DNA from 4 places in the Streptomyces sp. NPDC046261 genome. Region 4 is predicted to be linked to each of the others. Evidence: riboswitches for the same ligand, from Rfam matches in the RefSeq annotation. Region 4 holds a riboswitch; each other region holds the start of a gene.

Region 1 (3,635 bases), on a different contig from region 4:
TCGAGCGCCTCGTGAACAACCGGCTGGACGAGATCCCGCACGAGCTGGCCAACCCCGCCCGCCGGGCCGCCATGGCGCTGTCCGCCGAGCTCTTCCCGGCCGACTCCCGGCTCTCCCGCCCCCGCCAGGGCAGCGAGGAGACCGTCAAGCGCATCGACGCCGCCGCCGTGCGCGCCTTCTACGAGGACCACGTCCGCCCCGCCACGGCGACGGCCGTGATCGTCGGCGACTTCACCGGCATCGACCTCGACCAGGCCCTCGCCGAGTCCCTCGGCGCCTGGACCGGCTCGAGCGCCGAGCCCCGGCCCGTCCCCGCGGTCACCGCGGACGACACCGGCCGCGTCGTGATCGTGGACCGCCCCGGCGCCGTCCAGACCCAGCTGCTCATCGGCCGCGCGGGACCCGACCGGCACGAGCGCGTCTGGCCCGCCCAGGTGCTGGGCACGTACTGCCTAGGCGGCACCCTCACCTCCCGACTGGACCGCGTCCTGCGCGAGGAGAAGGGCTACACCTACGGCGTCCGCGCCTTCGGCCAGGTGCTGCGCTCGGTGCCCCCGGCCCAGGGCGCCACGGGCACGGGCATGCTCGCCATCAGCGGCTCCGTGGACACCCCCAACACCGGTCCGGCGCTCGAGGACCTGTGGACGGTGCTGCGGACGCTGGCCGCGGAGGGCCTGACGGAGGCCGAGCGTGACGTCGCCGTGCAGAACCTGGTCGGCGTCGCACCGCTGAAGTACGAGACGGCGGCGGCCGTCGCGGGCACCCTCGCCGACCAGGTCGAGCAGTACCTGCCGGACGACTTCCAGGCGCGGCTGTACGAACGCCTGGCGGAGACCGGCACGGTGGAGGCCACGGCGGCCGTCGTCAGCGCGTTCCCGGTCGACCGTATGGTCACCGTCCTCGTCGGTGACGCCGCCGAGATCCTCGAGCCGGTCAAGGCGCTGGGCATCGGCGAGGTGACCGTCATCCCCGCCTGACGGACGGAGCTGCCTGACGGAGGTTCAGCCGCCGTATTCCCGTACTCCGTGCCGGATATGAGCGGACAAGAGAGGCGCGTGAGCCCGATGAGGCACACGCGCCTCCCTTATGTCCAATTTCATGCAGTGGTTGCACGTTGGTCGTGTGGCGTAGGTCATAAAAGCCCCGTTCTGTTTGCCGTTCGAATCCGACGCGGATTAGCGTCAGGGCGGCAGTCCGTCAGATCGGAGCCGCAACCGCGGTCCCGGGCAGCCATCGCCGAGTCCCCGAGGCACCAGCCAAGGGGAGCCGGGGACCCAAACGTCCCTGGGGTGAATCGGGTCCCTTTCACGAGGGAGCCGTAGGAGACCTTCCTGCTCCGAACCCGTCAGCTAACCCGGTAGGCGAGAAGGAAGGAAAGGATCGCCCAGGCATGGGTAAGCACCGTCGTCCGAGTCGAGCCGCGCGTGTCAGCGCCAATGTGGCGGGCATAGCCACCCTCACCGCCGCGGGTGTGGTCGCCGGCGTCGCCGCCCCGGCCTTCGCCTCCACCGACGACGGCCACCGCACCGAGGACACCGGCCTGACCCAGGCCATCGTCATCGGTGACGTCATGGCCGACAACGTCGACGCCCAGGCCGAGACCCAGCGCAGCGCCGCCGACGAGGCCGCCATCCGGCTCCAGGCCGAGGCCACGGCCAAGCAGAAGGCCGCCGAGGCCAAGCAGCGCGCCGAAGAGGCCAAGCGCAAGATCGAGGAGGAGCGCGCCGCCAAGGAGCGCGCCGCCCGCGACGAGGAGCGCAAGCGCCTGGGCACGTACGTGAGCCCGATCGACAGCTCCTACGTCTCCACCTCCTACAAGGCCTCCAGCGGCCTGTGGTCCTCCGGCAGCCACACCGGCATCGACATCCACGCCGAGACCGGCACCTCGGTCCGCTCGGTCGCCGCCGGCACCATCGTCGAGGCCGGCTGGGGCGGCGCGTACGGCAACAACGTCGTCATCAAGCACAACGACGGCACGTACACCCAGTACGCCCACCTGTCGTCCCTCGACGTCTCCGTCGGCCAGACGGTCACCCCGGGCCAGCAGATCGGCCTCTCCGGCGCGACCGGCAACGTCACCGGCCCGCACCTGCACTTCGAGGCCCGCACCGGCGCCACCTACGGCTCCGACATCGACCCGATCGCCTACATGAGCGCCCACGGCGTCAGCCTGTAGAACGCGTCGCGGCACCACTCTTCGCGCAAGGCCCCGGCCCCACGGCCGGGGCCTTCGCGTTTGGCCAAAAGATATCCATGAATCGGCGGACCCATCGGAAATCCCACCCGGTTGCCATAGAGTCACTGAACGGGCGTCAATCGGCCGTGATACACGGGGGTTAAGTCATAAGTCGGAGGTACACCCATGCGGGGCCGTACGTGAACGGCGATGACGAGGTAGTGCACAAGAGGGGCGGTATTTCCGCGCACGCCGTGTGCACGGCGATCCGCGACGACATCGTCTCCGGCACCTTTCCACCCGGCAGCAGGCTCATCGAGGAACTCCTGGCACGCCGTTACGGCGTCTCCCGGGTGCCGGTGCGCGAAGCGCTGCGCACCCTGGCCTCCGAGGGCTTCGTGACCACCCGGCGGCATGCCGGCGCCTGTGTCGCCGAACCCACCGAGCGCGAGGCCGCCGACCTGCTCGACGTCCGCGCCCTGCTGGAGCCGCTGGGCGCCGCCCGGGCCGCCCAGCGGCGTACCGAGGCTCATCTGAAGGTCCTGCGGGGGCTGGTCCGCCTCGGCCAGGAGCGCGCGCGTACGGGCCGCGCCAGTGAATTGCGTCCGCTGGGCGAGTGGTTCGACGAGACCCTCGCCCAGGCGTCCGGCAGCCCCAGCCTGGCGGCGCTCCTCACCCAGCTGCGGCGCAAGATCGCCTGGGTGTACGCGGCCGAGCCGCCGGTCCGGCCGCTGGAGAGCTGGCAGGCGTGCGGGGCGCTGGTGGACGCGGTGGCCCGCGGGGACGCCGAGCGGGCGCGGAACCTGGCCGTCGCCCGGGCCGGCCGTTCGCCCGGGACATTCCGGCAGTGGCGGCCCGCGGACGCGAACCGGATGCCGGGCCCGAAACAATCCGTCAACACGGCGGGCGCGCGTTCTTAACAATGAGCCGCTATCCGTGTGCGAATAGCGGCGGGTAATTCACGGGCATTCCCGCTGACAACGCGGGCGGCGCGGACAACGGGGCCGCGGCTGCCTCGAGTCGGCCGCCGCGGCCCCGTCGCACACACCCGCGGTATACGGAGCGGGCCCGGTGGATCAGACGGTCTCGGGAAGCTCCTCGAGCCCCTCGGCGACCAGCTTGGCCAGACGGTCGAGCGCGGCCTCGGCACCGTCCGCCTCGGTGGCGAGGACGATCTCCTCGCCACCCTGGGCGCCCAGACCCAGCACGGCGAGCATGGACGCGGCGTTGACCGGGTTGCCGTCGGCCTTGGCGATCGTCACCGGGACGCCGGCGGCCGTCGCCGCACGGACGAAGATCGACGCGGGCCGGGCGTGCAGGCCCTCGGCCCAGCCGACGTTTACGCGGCGCTCAACCATGGTGTTGCCCTTCAAGTCGATATTGGTTGTCTAGACCATTGTCGCACGGGGCGCGCGATGCCCCTGCGCGCGACCGCTCAGGCCCGGATGGGGCCGTCCGG
Region 2 (3,635 bases), on a different contig from region 4:
GAGCCGTACGCCCGGAGGTCCTCTTTGCGCTCCAGATAGAGGCTACTCGTCAAATGGTCGAGAACAACCACGTCCAGATCGGCGATGCGCGGAAAGGAGAAGATAACGAAAGGGCCGGTGATGCCGATATGGTTTCCACTGGTGAACGGCAGCACGTGCAGCCGCACATGCGGCAGCGAACCCATGGCCAACAGATGGCGCAACTGTCCCGCTATGACCTCCGGGCCACCGACCTCGTGCCGCAGCACCGCCTCGTCGAGCACCGCGCGGAGCTGCAACGGACGCTCCCCTTCCAGCACCGACTGCCGGGCCATGCGCACCCGGACGAGCTCCTCGACCTGTTCCGCCGGCGGGTCGCACAGCGCGGCCCGGGTCACGGCCCTGGCGTACTCCCGCGTCTGCAACAGGCCGGGCACCACCGTGGTCTCCAGCGTCCGGGCGTGGGACGCCTCCGACTCCAGGCTGATGAAGTCGAGATACGCCGAAGGCAGCAGATCGCGGTAGGCGTACCACCACCCGCGCCGGGACCCCTCCGCGTCCTTGGACCCCGCCCCGCACAGCGCTCCCAGCAGCGCCCTCAGTTCCGGGTCCGAGACGCGGTACACATCCAGCAGCCGGGCCACGTCCGCGGGTTTCACGCCGCTGATGCCCGTCTCGATCCGGCTCACCTTCGACTGGTGCCAGCCGACCGCCCCCGCCGCCTCCCGGCTCGTCATCCCGGTCAGCTCCCGCTGCCGGCGCAGCTCCGCGCCGAGTTTGCGACGGCGCACCGCGGGTCCGTTCCGCATCAGCTCTCCTCCCCGCCGCTCAAATCCACTCGTCAGAGTCAATAGACCAGTCTGCCGTCCAAATCCGGTCTCTCGTAGCAGAGTTCACCGCTTCGAGCGACAGATATATCCACAATCCGGTGGATCGCGCCCATCGCACCCGTGAACAGTGGCACGCTGTCGCGAAGAGCCGTCCGGAGCCGCTTTCCGACTTCACCGCACGCCGCGCGTCGGAGTCCGGCACCGGTGGGAAAGGGACAGCGCCATGGCAGATCACCAGGAAGCAGCCGTCACTCTGCCGAGCAGCCCCGCCTCGGTCTCCGCGGCCCGGCGCTATGTCATGGACGTGCTCATGGAATGGGGCCTGCCCGCCGGTACGGACGCCGCCGACGCGGTCCGGCTGATCGTCTCCGAACTGGCCACCAACGCCGTGCAGCACACCCACGGCCGGTCGCCCACCTTTACGGTGGACGTCCGCCTCGAGCGGGGCGAGGAGCTGCGGATCGGGGTCACGGACAGCCATCCCTGTCACCCCAGGCGGCTGCCGGCCGCCGTCCAGCAGGACAACGGACGCGGTCTGGTGATCATCCGCTCTCTCACCGCCGAGCATGGCGGCGCTCTCCGCGTCACGCCGACCGCCGACGGAGGCAAGACCGTGTGGATCCGTATGCCGTGGAGGGTGCCGCCGGTGCCGGTCCGCTGAACCGGCAGCGCGTGGAGGGCCGGGCGGTGGTCCGCCCGGCCCGGCGCTCTCGTGGAGCGCGCTCCTGAACCGGTGGGTTCGCGGGTGTCGCGGGTGCCGGTGGGGCACCGGGAAGGCAGCCGGGTCCGCTGCCACGGAAGATGCGCTCGGCGCGTCGGGTGCGGCGTGGTCGAGGTCCGGCGCGATGGGTGGGTGACACCGGGCGCCGGGGCCCCGCTCGGCGGGTCAGCCGTTCACGCGGCCGTAGGAGACGCTACGGGTCCAGATGCGCTCGAGGCGGACGACCGATCCGGTCTTGGGGGCGTGCCAGATCCTGTTGTTCCCGGCGTATATCCCCACGTGGTAGACGCCACCGCGGCCGTGGAAGAACACCAGGTCGCCCCGGGTGCGGGAGAGACCGGGGATGTGCCGGACGCGGTTGTACTGGTCCTGTGCGGTGCGGGGCAGCTGCTTGCCGGCCCGCTTGAAGGAGTACTGGGTCAGCCCGGAGCAGTCGAAGCGGAAGGGACCCGTCGCGCCCCACTGATAGGGGGAGCCCGCCTTCGAGGCCGCGATCTGCAGGGCCGTGTTGGAGATGGTCGCGGCTTCCGCGTCGTTGGTGGCGCCCGGTGCCAGCACCGTGGCACCGACGGCCGCGAGAGTCAGGGCGGATTTCACGGACAGGGGCAGAGCCCCCGTCCTGGACAGCATTGAGGGACGTTTGTGCGCGCCCATGCCAAACCCTTCGTCAGCCGCCTGTGAAGGATGACCTGTCGGGTTCGGGCAGGCGAAGAATGCCCGGCCGCGTGAGCGGCTTCACCCCAAGGGACGTACGGCAGTTGTCGCTCTCCCGCCGTCCCGTCGTGCTCGGGTCCTCCATCCCTGCCGGTGCACTTATGTCGACCAGTCGCCCCGGCGGCGGCAGGGTTCGGCGTCCGCCCGGACCGCCCCGCCGCGGTGGCGGGGTCTTGTCGTCGGACGGATCTTGGCGCAGTCCCGGCGCCCAAGCCGAGCGGATCCCACCATATGTGACCCTCGTCACCTCTGGGCAATTCGGGTGGACACGGGGCGATTTGGTGGTGGTGACCCTTCCCTGCTGAGTTCGTCACCTGCGGCGAAGCGATCTCTTCGAGCGTCGAGTACGCGCACCGCCCGAAGTGATCACTGCGGGTCGTCTACGATCGCATCCGTTGTCTGGAGGAGATCGGGGGAAGAATGTTTCCGCTCCTCAGTTCGGCGGCTCCGGCGGCAACATCACCCGCCGGGCCCGGCGTTCGCCGTCCAGGACCCGCATCGCTCGCGCCAGCGTTCCCCCGTATATCTCGCGTTCGTCGCGTTCGTGCATGACCGTCAGCGCGTCGCGCAGCCCGGCGGCCGCGAGCGCGAGCGTCTGCGCGGCTCGTAGCGCACTGTACGTGCCCTGCGTGCGAGCCGGGTTGATCCGGCCGAGGAGATCCAGTACTTCCAGATAGCGGTCGACCACTTCGCCCTCGGCGCGGGTCAGGGCGGGCAGCGGCGTCAGCTCCGGGGGCCACTTCTCCGACGGCATCCGCCTCACCTCGCCCCGGCCGGCGCGCCGAGCGGCCGGCGGTCGGTGATGATCCGGTCGGCCAGGCCGTAGGCCACCGCCGCCTCGGCGTCGAGGAAGGTGTCGCGCTCGAGGTCCCGCCGCACGCGCTCCGCGTCCTGCCCGGTGTGCAGCGCCAGCATCTCCACCAGGCCGTCGCGGACCCGCAGCAGCTCCGCGGCCTGGATCGCCAGGTCCGAGGGCTGCCCCTGGACGGGTTCGGCGAGGGACGGCTGGTGGATGAGCAACCGGGCGTGCGGGAGCAGCAGGCGCTTGCCCGGGGTGCCGGCCGCCAGCAGGACGGCGGCGGCCGAGGCGGCCTGGCCCAGGCAGATGGTCTCGATGTCACAGCTGATGAAGCGCATCGTGTCGTGGACGGCGCACATGGCCCCGAAGGAGCCGCCGGGGGAATTGATGTAGAGGGAGATGTCCCGCTCGGGCGCCGCGTATTCGAGGTGCATCAGCTGCGCGATCACATCGTTGGCGGCCGTGTCGTCGAGGGGTGTCCCGAGCATGACGATGCGCTCGGAGAACAGCTTGGCGTACGGGTCCAGGGTGTGCGTGCCCAGCGCGGTGCGCTCGGTGAACTCGGGCAGGACATAGCGGGCGGCGGGTCGGT
Region 3 (3,635 bases), on a different contig from region 4:
TCGGCCTCTACGGTGCGAGCAAGCTCGCCGGCACCCTCGCGGTCACCGGCTCCGGCCTCGACGCCGTCGTCCTACGGGTGTTCAACCCCCTCGGCCCCGGCGCCCCCGCCGCCTGTCTGCCCGGCCGCCTCGCCCGCGAGCTGCACCGGGCCGGGCCCGGCGGGCGGGTACGCACCGGCGACCTCTCCGCCTGCCGCGACTTCGTCGACGCCCGGGACGTGGCCGACGCCGTCGCCCGTGCCGTCGCGGCCCCCCGGCCGCTGCCCGCCGTCCTGAACGTCGCCGGCGGCGCCGCCCGGCCCGTGCGGGACGTCGCCGAAGGGCTGCTGAGGGCCGCGGGCTTCACCGGGCCGGCCGGGGAGCGCATCGAGGAGGACGGCGACGGCTCGCCGCGCTCGGCCGCCGTGCCCTGGCAGCAGGCGGACATCACGGCCGCCGCCCGCGCCCTGGACTGGGCGCCCCGGTACCGGTTGGAGGACTCCCTGGCCGACCTGTGGGCCGAGACCCGCGGCCGGGCCGCGGAGCCCGTGCGATGACACGCCCCGCACCGCCCGGGGACGGCCGGCGCCTGCTCGTCCCGCTGTACGCGCATCCGGCCGTGAACCCGGGAGCATGGGCGGCGCTGACGGCACTGACGGCGGCCGCCCCCGGCCCGCACGCGGTCGTGCTCAACGTCGCGGACGGCCCCGGCAGCCGCCCCGACCCGCACTTCCGGGCCGCCGCCGGGCGGCTGCGCGCGGCGGGCGTGCGGCTGCTGGGCTACGTCGACACCGCCTACGGCCGGCGCCCGCCCCGCGCGGTGGTCGCCGACGTCCGCAGACACCGCAGGTGGTACGACGTGGACGGGGTCTTCTTCGACCAGGCGGCCGCGCACGCGGCCCTGCTGCCGCGCTACCGGTGGCTGGTCATGACCGCCCGGGTGCTCGGCGCGCGCACGGCCGTGCTGAACCCCGGCACGCACCCCGACCCGGGCTACGCCGCGCTCGCCGATGTCCTCGTCACCTTCGAGGGGACCTGGGAGGACTACCGGCGCGCCGGGGTGCCCGACTGGACGGCCGACCATCCGCCCGGGCGTTTCTGTCACCTGGTCCACGGGGTGCCCGAGGGGCAGCAGGCGCAGGTGGCCCGCATGGCCGGGGCGCGGGGTGCGGGGGTGCACTGCGCGGTGCCGGGGACGGGGGCCAACCCGTGGTGCAGCGCACCGCTGCCGGTGGCCCGGTGACCGGCCGCCGGGCCCGCGCGGGCCTCCTCGGCGCGCTGCTGCTCGTCCTCGCGGCCTGTTCGACCCCGGCCGAGGAGGCGGCGGAGCCGGGTGGCGAGAGCCCGGTGGACCGGATGACGGCGGCCCCGGACGGCGCTTCGCCCCGGGCCGCCCGCCGCTGGCAGCCCCGGCCGGGCCTGCGCTGGCAGTGGCAGCTCGGCGGGAAGGTCGACACCTCCGTGGACGTCCCCGTCTACGACATCGACGGTTTCGAGAACTCCGCCGAAACGGTGGCGCGCCTGCACGCCCGGGGCCGCAAGGTGATCTGTTACATCAACGCCGGGGCCTGGGAGGACTTCCGGCCGGACCACGCGCGCTTCCCCAAGTCGCTGCTCGGCAGGAACAACAAGGGCTGGGACGGTGAGAAGTGGCTGGACATCCGCCGTCTCGACACGCTGCGGCCCCTCATGGCCGCGCGCATCGACATGTGCCGGCAAAAGGGCTTCGACGCGGTGGAGCCCGATCTGACCGAGGGCTTCCGCAACCGCACCGGATTCCCGCTGTCGGCCGCGGACCAGCTGGCCTTCAACCGGATGCTGGTGAAGCTGGCTCATGAGCGGGGGCTGGCCATCGGTTTGAAGAACGACCTCGAGCAGATCCCCGAGCTGGTCCGGGACTTCGACTTCGCGGTCAACGAACAGTGCGCGCAGTACGGGGAGTGCGAGAAGCTCACCCCGTTCGTGAAGCAGAACAAAGCGGTCTTCCATGTCGAATACGACCTGTCGCCGGAGGAGTTCTGCGGGACGGCGAAGCGGCTCGGGCTGAGCTCGATGCGCAAGAGGCTCGAGCTGGACGCGTGGCGCCGGCCGTGCTGAACCGCGCATTCCGCCACCGGGGCCCGCGTGCTTCAAGTCCCCTGCGGGGCAAGGGTTTAGGCGCAGACGGCGGGTGGTGGAGGGGCTGCGGTTCCGTGTTCGACCCCGAAGTGAAGAAGTTCACAGATGGCCGTTTGGGCACCGAATTTGAGCGATTGATGGTGCAGGATCTCTCACCGAACACAAGATCCCGTCACCGAGGCGGGCGACCCGGGCGGACGCCGAGTCCTGCCGCCGCACCGGGTTCGGTATCGAAACGTCGAATCGGCAGGAGCGGGAGACCCAAGCGGTACGGACCACGAAAGCGGTGGTCCTTGGGGTGAAGCCACACTGTGGCCGGGCAACTTCGCAGCCCGAACCCGACAGGTCATCTTTCGTAGGCGGATGCCGAAGGGCTTTGGCATGTCTGCGTTGCCTCGCATACCTGCACTCGTTTCCCGGGCCGGCACCGCGTCGGCCCTCACCGCCGCCACACTGGCGGCATCGGTGCTCGTCCCCGGCCTCGCCACCGGCGCCCAGGCGGCGACCCCGGGCGAGAAGGCACTGAAGGTCGCGGCCTCCAAGAAGGGCTCCCCCTACCAGTACGGCGCCACGGGCCCGAACCGGTTCGACTGCTCGGGCCTGACGCTCTACTCGTTCAAGAAGGTCGGCAAGAACCTCCCGCGCACCGCCCAGAGCCAGTACAACTCCACCCGGCACCTGAGCAGCGGCTCCCGCCAGGTCGGTGACCTCGTCTTCTTCCACTCCGGCAGCAACGTCTACCACGTGGGGATCTACGCGGGTAGCAACAAGATCTGGCACTCTCCCAAGCCCGGCGGCTCCGTCCGGCTGGAGAAGATCTGGACCAACAGCGTCTGGTACGGCCGCGTGAAGTAGCCGCCGCACCACGGCGCCCCCTTGTCCCCGGACGCCGGACGGGCCCAGAATCCAGCCCGTCCGGCGGTTTCGGGAAGGGGCGCGGATGACCAGCGGCACCGGCGTGGAGATACGCACCGTCCAGGGCACGGTCCGGGGACGGACCGAGAAGGGACTCGCGGTCTTCCGCGGCATCCCCTACGCCCGGCCACCGGTCGGCGAACTGCGCTTCGCCGCACCCCAGCCGCCACCGTCCTGGGACGGGACACGGGACGCCGTGGAGTTCGGGCCACCGCCCCCGCAGTCCGGCCCCTTCCGTACCCCCGGAGGCATCCCCGGCACCGACTGGCTCACGCTCAACGTCTGGTCCCCGGACGCCGGCGGGTCCGGGCTGCCGGTCCTGGTGTGGATCACGGGCGGTGCCTACCTCGCGGGTGCCGCGAGCGACCCCCTGTACGACGCCACGCTCCTCGCCCGGCACGGCCTGGTCGTGGTCACCGTCAACTACCGGGTGGGCGCCGAAGGCTTCGCCGAGCTCGCCGGCGCCCCCGCCAACCGCGGCCTGCTCGACCAGATCGCGGCCCTGGAGTGGGTACAGGAGAACATCGCCCGCTTCGGCGGCAACCCGGACCGCGTCACCCTCTGCGGCCAGTCCGCCGGAGCGGGCTCGATCGCCACCCTGCTGGCCGCCCCACGCGCCGCCG
Region 4 (3,635 bases):
CGGTCAGCGCGGTCGCGCCCAGATAGACCGCGAGCGTGACCATGAAGAGCCTTTTGCGGCCGAAGAGATCGGTCAGCCGGCCGAAGAACAGCGCGCCGGAGCAGGCTCCCGCGACATAGAGGGCGGCCGCCAGGCCCGTCACCCCGCCCGAGGTGATCGGCAGGCCGCTGCCCTGTTCGGAGAGGCGGCCGGCGATGTTCCCGACGACCGTCACCTCCAGGCCGTCCAGGATCCAGACGGTCCCGAGGCCGATCACCACGGTCCAGTGCCACCGGGACCAGGGCAGCCGGTCCAGGCGGGAGGGCACTGACGTGCTGATCGTCGTCGCGGTCGTCGTCACATGCTCTGATTTCCCGATCGCACGCAGAACATTCCCGGCAAATCAGATCCGGGCCGCCTGTAACCCGGCTGCCTCTCTGCGGTTGCGGCGGCCGCCCGTCTCCGTCCGTCCGCCGGCCACCGCCGTCGGTTACGGCCGCAGTCCCTTCGCGCGCAGCCACGACAGCGGGTCCACCGGTGAGCCGCCTCCCGGCCGTACCTCCAGATGCAGGTGGGGGCCGGTGACGTTGCCGGTCGCGCCGACGCGGGCGATGACCGTGCCCGTACCGACCTTCCCGGACGTGACCACCATCGACGACAGGTGGCAGTACCAGATCTCGGTGCCGTCGCCGAGCGTCAGCACGATGCGGTAGCCGTACGCGCCGGCCCACCCGGCCTGCGTGACCGTACCGCCGCTCACAGCCTTGACGGGGGTGCCGGTGGGGGCGGCGAAGTCCTCGCCGGTGTGGTTCGCGGACCACATGCTGCCGGCCTGGCCGAAGCCGGCGGTGAGGGTGTACGAGCCCACGGGCAGGGTGTACGAGCCGGCGGCGACGGAACCGCGCTTTCCGGCGGCAGCCGGGGAGCGCTTCGCCGGCGCGGCGGGCCGTTCGGCCTCGCCCGGACCGGCCCCCTGTGGCTCCGCCTCGGCGGCACGCGCCGCCGCCCGCGCCTCCTGGGCCTCTTGCGCTTGCTGGGCTTCCTGCGCTTCCCGTGCCTCGTGCGCCTGGGCCTTCTCCGCCGCGGCCTTGCGCTGCTGCTCGGCGGCGGCCCGCGCCTCGCTCTCCCGCGCGGCTTCGTCGGCGGCGTCCTGCTGGCGCTCGGCCTGCTGCAGGATGCGGGCGCGCAGCGCCTCGCCGGCGTCCGCGGTGCTGCGCGTGGCCGCCACGACGGCCGGGGCCTCGGCGGCCGGCCCGGCCTCCGCGTGGTCGGCCTCGGAGTTCGCGGCCTGCTTCTCCTCGCCGCCGGCTATGAGGGAGCCGACGCCCGGGAGCTTCTGCGCCAGGTCGGGCACGGATATCGGCGTCGGCGGGCGGTCCTGCGCGCTCGCCATACCGCCCGCGCCGACCGCCGCGATGACGCCGACGCCCAGCACCGCGCCGCTGCGGGCCATCGTGCCGCCGCGCTGCTTGACGACACGGTGCCTGCCGCGGACGGGCGCCGCCGTGGTGCCCTCGGCCGGATTCCACTCGCTCCAGGTCTCCTCGGTCTCGGAGCCGGAGCCGGCGTCGAAGCCCTCGCCGGCGTCGAAGCCGGCGAAGGCGGTGTCGTCAGGGGCGAAGGCTGGACCGGCCGGGGCCTCACCCGGAGCGCCGTTCACAGGGTCGGAGTCATACAGCGAGTCGTACGCGGAGTCATACGCAGAGTCGTACGCGGAATCGTACGAAGAGTCATGCGAACCGTCGTCGAGAGCAGGCCTGTTGGACGCCACGGAGGCGCACTCCTTTCCTTCCTACTCGCCTACCGGGTTAGCTGACGGGTTCGGAGCAGGAAGGTCTCCTACGGGCCGGCGCGCGGTCCGATTCACCCCAGAGTTGATGGTTCCCCGGTTCCGCCCACGGGATTCGGCGAAGGCGCGCGGCGCCGCCTCTTGCGGCGGCTGCAACGACCGCGCTGCGTTATCGAACGTTAATAGACATCGCCACCGGATTCCAAGCCGAATGCACGAAATGGCACGCCTCTTGGGCGGATCGCGCGGAGCGCGTCCGCTGACCGTTCGTCAGTTGTTATCCGTCCGAACGCGGACGGTACGGGTGGTGGTCCGGGTGAGTGTGTGGGTGATGACGGCGGGGCGGTGGCGGCCGTCACCGCGCCGGATGGCGAGCAGGGCCATGTCGTCGTCGGCCGGGCCGCCCGCGTGCCGGACGACATCCGCCGTGAGGGCGTCGAGCAGCGCCTCCGGGTTCCTGAACTGCTTGCCGTTGAGGCGCTCCCGCGGGTTGTAGAAGTTGCCTTCCGCATCCCGCGCCTCGGTGACCCCGTCCGTAAACAGCAGCAGCGTGGACCCCGCCGGGAACTCCCACTCCTCCACGCGGTCGGGCCACATCCCCAGCTCCCCCATGCCGAGCGGCAGCGCCGGAGCGCCCGGGTACGCCTCGCCGACCGTGCCGTCGGCGTGGAGCAGGAGCGGCGGCGGATGGCCGCGGTTGACCAGGCGCAGCGCGGTGGTGCCGGGCGGGACCTCGGCGAGTACGGCGGTGGTGAAGCCCTCGCTCTCATCGAGGTTCGCGCGCCGGGCGCCCTCCCTCTGCAACGCGCGCTCCAATCGCACGGCGAGCCCCTCCAGCGTGCGCTCGTGCTCCGCCGCTTCCCGGAACGCGCCGATCACGACGGCGACCGCCTCCACCGCGCCGAGCCCCTTGCCGCGTACGTCGCCCACGATGGCGCGCACGCCGTACGGGGTCTCCTGCACGGCGAAGAGGTCACCGCCGATCCGGGCGTCGGCCTGCGCCGCCAGGTAGCGCGCGGCCACGCGCAGTCCGCCGATGCGGGCGGGAGGCGCGGGCAGCACGGCTCGCTGGGCCGCCTCCGCGATGCACCGGGCGGAGGCCAGCTTGCGGTCGCCGTGGCGTACGACGCGGTTGATGCCGAGGGCGAGGGCGGCGACGGCCAGCACGGTCACGACCTCGGTGACGGCCTCGCCCGTCTCGGGCACCCGGCGGGTGATCGTGAGGGTGGTCATGGCGGTCAGGGCCGTGACGGCGGTGACGAGCGTGGCGCCATGGGACAGCATCGCTGCCGCGATGAGGGGTGAGCAGGCGAAGAAGGGGGCGGAGGAGTAGTGGGAGGGGGTCAGGACGTCGAAGACGACGCCCGAGAGGATCAGGGCCGCGGGCAGCCGACGCGCCACGGACTGCCGCAGACGGGCCCGGTGGCCGTGCGCGACGGGTGGCTCCGACCGGGGCTCGCGCGCCTCTGACATCCCCACCGTGCGTTCTCCTGACCGGCCGCCGTCCCTGGGCATCGCGTTCCACCCTTGCGCAGCGGGCGCGCCGTCGCGAACGGTGTTGCGCCGGACGGGGCCTTTTCCGCGAAGGGCGGAGCAGCACAGAGGCGGGGCCCGGAAAACCGGACCCCGCCTCTGTGCTGCACGTCAGAACGTCACAACGTCTGCGTCACACCGTCAGCGTGACGCAAGCGTCAGGAAGCCGCCGACCGGCGACCGCCACCGCCGCCGCCACCGCGGCGCGGGCGGCCGACGGCGTTGCCCGGGCGGGTGCCGCCCGAGCGGCGCGAACCCTCGCCGCCGCCGTTGCCGCCGAAGCCGCGGAAGGGACGCCCGCCGCCGTTGCCGCTGCCGGAACCGCCCGCGGCGG

The links. A riboswitch is a leader RNA that binds a small molecule or an ion and turns the genes downstream of it on or off. The one in region 4 is predicted to bind cyclic di-AMP.
Region 1: linked by a shared signal. The riboswitch ahead of ABZ956_RS20555 (peptidoglycan DD-metalloendopeptidase family protein) and the one ahead of ABZ956_RS24585 (M23 family metallopeptidase) in region 4 are both predicted to bind cyclic di-AMP.
Region 2: linked by a shared signal. The riboswitch ahead of ABZ956_RS19545 (C40 family peptidase) and the one ahead of ABZ956_RS24585 (M23 family metallopeptidase) in region 4 are both predicted to bind cyclic di-AMP.
Region 3: linked by a shared signal. The riboswitch ahead of ABZ956_RS08620 (C40 family peptidase) and the one ahead of ABZ956_RS24585 (M23 family metallopeptidase) in region 4 are both predicted to bind cyclic di-AMP.

The regions. Positions count from the first base shown of each region.
Region 1 is NZ_JBEYZU010000011.1:102,198-105,832, forward strand. Features, by position in the region: gene ABZ956_RS20550 (pitrilysin family protein) at 1-977, shown strand, start outside; cyclic di-AMP (ydaO/yuaA leader) riboswitch at 1,225-1,379, shown strand; gene ABZ956_RS20555 (peptidoglycan DD-metalloendopeptidase family protein) at 1,391-2,176, shown strand; gene ABZ956_RS20560 (GntR family transcriptional regulator) at 2,416-3,096, shown strand; gene ABZ956_RS20565 (HPr family phosphocarrier protein) at 3,253-3,534, opposite strand.
Region 2 is NZ_JBEYZU010000010.1:59,747-63,381, reverse strand. Features, by position in the region: gene ABZ956_RS19555 (helix-turn-helix transcriptional regulator) at 1-788, opposite strand, end outside; gene ABZ956_RS19550 (ATP-binding protein) at 1,033-1,470, shown strand; gene ABZ956_RS19545 (C40 family peptidase) at 1,696-2,184, opposite strand; cyclic di-AMP (ydaO/yuaA leader) riboswitch at 2,188-2,393, opposite strand; gene ABZ956_RS19540 (hypothetical protein) at 2,678-2,998, opposite strand; gene ABZ956_RS19535 (ATP-dependent Clp protease proteolytic subunit) at 3,004-3,635, opposite strand, start outside.
Region 3 is NZ_JBEYZU010000003.1:398,697-402,331, forward strand. Features, by position in the region: gene ABZ956_RS08605 (NAD(P)-dependent oxidoreductase) at 1-536, shown strand, start outside; gene ABZ956_RS08610 (spherulation-specific family 4 protein) at 533-1,222, shown strand; gene ABZ956_RS08615 (endo alpha-1,4 polygalactosaminidase) at 1,336-2,076, shown strand; cyclic di-AMP (ydaO/yuaA leader) riboswitch at 2,324-2,475, shown strand; gene ABZ956_RS08620 (C40 family peptidase) at 2,479-2,952, shown strand; gene ABZ956_RS08625 (carboxylesterase family protein) at 3,038-3,635, shown strand, end outside.
Region 4 is NZ_JBEYZU010000017.1:35,361-38,995, forward strand. Features, by position in the region: gene ABZ956_RS24580 (MFS transporter) at 1-340, opposite strand, end outside; gene ABZ956_RS24585 (M23 family metallopeptidase) at 470-1,639, opposite strand; cyclic di-AMP (ydaO/yuaA leader) riboswitch at 1,762-1,899, opposite strand; gene ABZ956_RS24590 (PP2C family protein-serine/threonine phosphatase) at 2,039-3,241, opposite strand; gene ABZ956_RS24595 (DEAD/DEAH box helicase) at 3,460-3,635, opposite strand, start outside.